Regions from separate parts of the Kitasatospora paranensis genome, predicted to be linked through region 1. Evidence: riboswitches for the same ligand, from Rfam matches in the RefSeq annotation. Region 1 holds a riboswitch; the other holds the start of a gene.
What was found. A riboswitch is a leader RNA that binds a small molecule or an ion and turns the genes downstream of it on or off. The one in region 1 is predicted to bind ZMP and ZTP.

Region 1 (3,195 bases):
TCACCAACATCGGCATCCTGCTGGAGGTGGCCGCTCTCATCGCGCTCCGCTTCAAGGAGCCGGAGCTGGACCGGCCCTACCGGATCCCCGGCGGCTGGTGGAGCATCGGCGGCATCGTGGTCAGCCTGCTGGCCGTCTGCGCCTGGGCCGCCTGGCAGCAGTACGTGGAGAGCGGCACCCAGGCGGTCACCTACGGGATCGTGGTGGTCGCCGTGTCCTTCCTGCTCTACGTCCCGCTCGCCCGCCGCGCCCGCGGCCGGCAGCCCGGGTACGGTGCGGTGCCTGCGCAGGCCCCGGGCGGGACGGCCGCCGACCTGTCCGAGTCCTCCTCGTACCCCTCGTAGGCACCGCCTCCGCACGCCAGGCACCGCCTCCGCACGCGCCCCGGAGCGGCCCGCAGCCGCTCCGGGGCGTTCGGCATGCCGGGTGCCGCCGGGAGGCACCGTCCGCTGTCCTCCGGAGCGGCAAATGCGGTGGCCGGTGCGGTGCCGGCCTGCAAGGATCCGGGCATGCTCATCCTTGCCGACGACCTCGGCCACCTCTCCTACAGCGTGATCGGTGAAGGTCCGCCCCTCGTGCTCGTGCATGCCGGTGTCGCCGACCACCGGATGTGGGACGCGGTCGTGCCCGTGCTCGCGGAGCAGTACACGGTCATCCGCTACGACCTGCGCGGCTTCGGCGAGTCCGCACCGCCGGCCGGCCCGTTCCGCGAGACCGACGACCTGTGCCGCCTCCTGGACCACCTGGGTCTCGATCGTGTCCGGCTGGTCGGCGCGTCCTGGGGCGGCCGCGTGGCGGTGAACTTCACGCTCGCCCACCCGGGCCGGGTGCGGTCACTGGCCCTGCTCGCCCCGCCGTGGCCCGGCTATGACTGGTCCTCGGACATGATCGCGTACGACGAGGCCGAGACGGCGGCCCTGGCCGCGGGCGACCTGGACACGGCGGTCGGCGTGAACCTGGACATGTGGCTGCGCGGACCTGCCCGCAGCTGGCAGGACGTCGCCCCGGGCCTGGCCGACCGACTCCGTGACCCGGTACGGACGTCGCTGGTGAACCAGGACGCCGTCGGTGAGCACTCCCAGGGCGGCCCGGCGGGCGACCTGGCCACGATCGGTGTTCCCACCCTGGTCGGAATCGGCCGCCTCGACATCGCCGACTTCCAGGACATCGCCCGCCGGTACACGTCCGCCATCCCCGGCGCCGACCTGGTCGAGTTCGCCACCGCGGCCCACCTCATCGCGCTGGACGCACCCACCGAACTCACCGCCGAACTCGTCCGGTTCCTCGCCTACTGACGCACCGACCGCCACCGGGCACCGGGTGCCGGTGCCCGCTGGGAGGCGCAGGTCGCGCTAGAGTGCGGACGGGCCGTGACTGGCGCTGAGGTGGACGACCACCGGGGAGCGGCCTGACACTCCGTCGATGCCGTGCGCCTGGGCGACTCCCACGACGCCCAGGAGTGGCACGTGACCAGGACACCGACGGCCCGATTGATGGACGGTGCCGGCCTCGCCCGCCGGGTGAACGCGGCGACCGCCTCGGCGGTGGAGGAGATCCGCCGGCGCACCGGAACGGCGCCCTGCCTGGCGACCGTGCTGGTCGGCGAGGACCCGGCGTCCGTGACCTATGTGCGGATGAAGCAGACCCGGTGCGCCAAGGCGGGCATCCGCTCGCGGCACATCGCCCTTCCAGCTTCGGTCGGCACAGGCGAACTGGTCGAGGCCGTCGCCGCGCTGTCGCACGACCCCGAGGTGCACGGGATCCTGCTGCAGCACCCGGTCGGGCCGCACATCGACGAACGCGCGGCCTTCGAGGCGATCGCTCCCGACAAGGACGTCGACGGCGTCACCACGCACTCGTTCGCGGCGATGGGATTCGGCCTGCCCGGCTTCGTCTCCTGCACCCCCGGCGGGATCCTGCGGCTGCTGGACGAGTACGGCGTCGACCTCGCCGGCAGGCACGCCGTCGTGGTGGGCCGCAGTGCCATCCTGGGCAGGCCCGCCGGAATGCTCCTGCTGGGGCGGGACGCCACAGTTACCTACGCCCACTCGCGGACCGCGGACCTCCCGGCGCTCGTCCGGGAGGCCGACGTCCTGGTCGCCGCCACCGGGCGGCCCGGGCTGATCCGCGGCGCGGACATCAAGCCGGGTGCCGTGGTGGTCGACGCGGGCTACGGCCCCGGCAACGTGGGCGATGTCGAATTCGGGGCGGCTGCCGAGCGGGCGAGCCTGATCACCCCGGTGCCCGGCGGCGTCGGGCCGATGACCATCGCCGTCCTGCTGGCCCAGACGGTCGAGGCCGCCCGCCGCCGGCTCGGACCCGCCTGACCGGCCGGGTCCCGCGGCGTGGAGGGGGCGATTCCGACGGGGCGTCACCTCTCCGCGTCGTGCGGGCCGCGGCATGATCGGACCGGTTGTCGTGCACGCGGCCGGGCTCGCTATCGTGGGCCGACCGCGAAGCTGCGGACCGTCAACGGGGGACGACACACGTGAGCACCGTACTGTTCAATCTGACCACCGCGGCACTGATGGTGCTGATGTTCAAGAGCGGGATCGCCCTGGTGGGCGAGGACACGCTGCGCAGGCGGCCCGTCCCGTGGGCGGCGGTGGGGCTCACCGCCCTCGCCGTGGGCGCCGTCGTGCTGCAGGTGACCTGGTCCGGGGCGATGGCCAGGTTCGACGCGGACCCGAGCAGGGCCGGCTGGTGGCGGGTGTTCACCTCGGTCTTCATGCAGAACGGCGGTGTCCTGGGCGCCGTGTGGAACATCGCGACCATCGCCGTGATCGCCGCCCTGGCCCAGTGGTTCTGGCGGGGGCCGCTGATGCTGCTCCTCTTCACGGCGGGCATCCTGCTCCCGCAGCAGATCGACGCACTGTTCGGCGAGACGGCCCGCAGCACCGATCCGCGCAACTTCGCGGGCAGCTCGGGCGCGACGTACTTCCTCGCGGCGACCCTGGCGGCGGCCCTCCTGTTCGGTACGGCCGACCGCACCCAGCGGCTCCTGGCGGTGAGCGTCCCCGTCGTCGGGCTGGTGCTGTGGGTCGGGCAGGGCAACGCCCATGGGCTGGTCACGGTCTACGGCTTCGTCCTCGGCGCCGCCGTCCTGCCCGCCGCCCGTCGCCTGGGGCTCACCGCCCCTGCACCGGCGGCCTGTCCGGAGGCGCCGGTCGGCCGGTCCTGACCGCCGTGCCGGGG
Region 2 (3,195 bases), 7.1 Mb from region 1:
ACCTCGCCGACCGGCATCCGGCACTGCCGCGGACCGCCAGGGTCACCGTCCACACCTGTTCACTGGACGGCCCGGCGGCGCTGCGCACCTACCGGGCGCGCGGGTTCCGGGAGGCCAGGACGGAGTCGGCCGAGCAGCCGGTCGTCGCGGCGCCCGGCCCGTGGCCGGGCGCCGACGGCTGACGGACCGGTCCGGCGGCGGAGCGGACCGCCGACGGACCGGACCGGCCGCCGTCAGACCAGGTCGAGACCCGGGTAGAGCGGGAAGTCCGTGAGCAGGTCGGCGGCCCGCTTCGCGACCGCGTCGCGGGCCTGGGGGTCGAGCACGTACCGGGCCCTGGACTCCCGGCCGGTGCCGGGGTCGGTGGGTGCGGTGGCGGCGAGGACGGTGGTGATCAGGTCGGCGATCTCGTCCATCTCGGCCGGGCCGAGGCCGCGGGTGGTGAGCGCCGGGGTGCCGATCCGCACGCCGGAGGTGTACCAGGCGCCATTCGGGTCCTGCGGGACGGCGTTGCGGTTGGTCACCACGCCGGAGTCCAGCAGCGCGGCCTCGGCCTGACGGCCGGTCAGCCCGGAGCCGGAGACGTCGAGCAGCACGAGGTGGTTGTCGGTGCCGCCGGTGACCAGGCGCACCCCGCGCCGCAGCAGGCCCTCGGCGAGCGCCCGGGCGTTGTCGACGACGCGCTGCGCGTAGTCCCGGAACTCGGGGCGGCGGGCCTCCGCGAGGGCCACCGCCTTGGCCGCCATGACGTGCGGCAGCGGGCCGCCGAGCACCATCGGGCAGCCCCGGTCGACGTGTTCGGCCAGCTCGGCGTCGCACAGCACGAGGCCGCCGCGCGGTCCGCGCAGCGACTTGTGGGTGGTGCTGGTGACGATCTGCGCGTGCGGAACGGGGTCGAAGTCGCCGGTGAGGACCTTGCCGGCGACCAGGCCCGCGAAGTGCGCCATGTCGACCATGAGCGTCGCCCCGACCTCGTCGGCGATTTCGCGCATCAGGCGGAAGTTGACCAGGCGCGGGTAGGCGGAGTAGCCGGCGACCAGGACGAGCGGGCGGAACTCCCGTGCGGTGGCCCGCAGGGCGTCGTAGTCGAGCAGGCCCGTCCCCGGGTCGGTGCCGTAGCTGCGCTGGTCGAACATCTTGCCGGAGAGGTTGGGGCGGAAGCCGTGCGTGAGGTGGCCGCCCGCGTCCAGGGACATCCCCAGCAGCCGCTGGTCGCCCAGCTCCCTGCGCAGTTCGGCCCAGTCGCCGTCGGTGAGGTCGTTGACGTTCCGGACGCCGGCCCGGCGCAGCGCCGGGCCCTCCACCCGCTGCGAGAGGATCGCCCAGTAGGCGACGAGGTTGGCGTCGATCCCGGAGTGCGGCTGGACATAGGCGTGTTCGGCGCCGAAGAGCTCGCGGGCGTGCTCGGCGGCGAGCGCCTCGACGGTGTCCACGTTGCGGCAGCCGGCGTAGAAGCGGCGGCCGACGGTGCCCTCCGCGTACTTGTCGCTGAACCAGTTGCCCATGGTCAGCAGCACGGCGGGAGAGGCGTAGTTCTCGCTGGCGATCAGCTTGAGCGAGGCCCGCTGGTCCTCGACCTCGGCGCCGATGGCGTCGGCGACGCGCGGTTCGACGTCGCGCACGACGTCGATGGCGCTGCGGAATGCGGTGGCGGCCGCCGGTACGACGGCGGTGTGCGGGGAGGACGGAACGGCGGAAGGGATGCCGGGCGTGGCCAAGGCGGTCTCCTCATGACGATTCGAAGGCCCAGGCGCACGGCGACAGCGTGAGACACGGAGCCGCTCCCCGATGGTCGAGTCCATCCCTGCGCGCCAGTCACGGCTCGCCGCGAGCCTAGCAACGCGAGCGCCGCGCCGCACAGGCCCCCTCGTGTCGCCCGCCTCCGTACGCACCGCCGGCGCGAGCACCACCAGGCACCTGGGTGCGCTCACTTCGGTGGCGAGGCGGACGTCGTCCGCCGGGTCCGCTGTACTGGTCGGGTGGGGGGTGAAGTGGAATAATCACCTCCGTTGCTGCGCGATCCGTCCGTTCGGAGGCTCCATGCCAGGTGCGCGGGCCGCCCGGCCCGGTTCCGACCGCCGTACGGGCTTCGCGCTCGTGGGCCGTGGAACGGAGCTCCGTTCCCTCCTGACGGCTCTCCGGGACGGGCCCGCCGTGGCCTTCGTCGAGGGCGAGGCGGGAATCGGGAAGTCCCGGCTGCTGCGGGAGGCCGAGGACCGTATCCGGGCGGACGGTACGCCGGTGCTGCGGGGCGTGTGCCACCCGCTGCGCGAGCCGCTGCCCCTCGGTCCGGCGGTCGACGCGCTGCGCGACGGCTGGTCGTACTTCGGGCCCGAGGCCCGGTTCGGCCCGGCCACGGCCGTCCTGGCGGCCTACCTGCCGGAACTCGCCGACCGGCTCCCCACCACAGCCCCGGACCCCGGGGACGGCAGCCGCGGCCAGCTGCTGATGCGCGCGGTGCACCAGGTCCTGGGGGCCCTGGGCCCGGCCGTGCTGATGATGGAGGACGTGCACTGGGCGGACGACGCCACCCAGGACCTGCTGCTCCTGCTGGCCCGCAACCCGCCGGGCCGGCTGCGACTGGTCCTCACCTACCGGCCCGGCGACCTGCCCGGCGACGGCAACGTACTGGGATCGCCCTACCGCCGCCCGGTCGGCGTCGGCGGCGCCGACATAGCGCTGCGGCCGCTCTCGCAGGCGCAGGTCCGCGAACTGGCGGTGTCGGTGATCGGCCCGGCGGCCAACGCCTCGCTCTGCCGGGAGCTGTTCGAACGCAGCGGCGGCATCCCGCTCGCCGCCGAGGAGGACCTCATCGTCCTGGCCGACCACCTCACCCGGGCCGGTGGTGCGTCGGCGGCGCTAGAGAACGCCCGGGTGCCGCGCGCCCTGCAGGAAGCGGTGAACAGCCGGATCGAACCGCTCGGCACCGGTGCCACCGCCGCGGTGCAGGCCGCGGCCGTCCTGGCGGTCACCGCGAGCGAGGAACTCCTCGCGGCGGTCGCCGCTCTGACCGATGATCAGGCCGAGGACGCCGTCACCGCCGCACTCGAAGCCGGTGTCCTGGTCGAGAAGGATTCCGGCCGGTACGGCTTCCACCACGCGCTCGCCCGCCGGGCCGTCTACGACAAGATCCCGGGCCCGCGCCGCCGCCGCCTGCACGCCCGCGCCGCCGAGGCGTTGGCCCGCCAGGACCCG

Region 2: another riboswitch for ZMP and ZTP. It lies ahead of ABEB13_RS04820 (glycine hydroxymethyltransferase); the one in region 1 lies ahead of ABEB13_RS38010 (bifunctional 5,10-methylenetetrahydrofolate dehydrogenase/5,10-methenyltetrahydrofolate cyclohydrolase).

The regions. Positions count from the first base shown of each region.
Region 1 is NZ_BAABKV010000001.1:8,005,474-8,008,668, forward strand. Features, by position in the region: gene ABEB13_RS38000 (APC family permease) at 1-344, shown strand, start outside; gene ABEB13_RS38005 (alpha/beta fold hydrolase) at 510-1,295, shown strand; ZMP/ZTP riboswitch at 1,361-1,446, shown strand; gene ABEB13_RS38010 (bifunctional 5,10-methylenetetrahydrofolate dehydrogenase/5,10-methenyltetrahydrofolate cyclohydrolase) at 1,467-2,327, shown strand; gene ABEB13_RS38015 (hypothetical protein) at 2,489-3,181, shown strand.
Region 2 is NZ_BAABKV010000001.1:928,777-931,971, forward strand. Features, by position in the region: gene ABEB13_RS04815 (GNAT family N-acetyltransferase) at 1-182, shown strand, start outside; gene ABEB13_RS04820 (glycine hydroxymethyltransferase) at 234-1,703, opposite strand; ZMP/ZTP riboswitch at 1,738-1,829, opposite strand; gene ABEB13_RS04825 (ATP-binding protein) at 2,041-3,195, shown strand, end outside.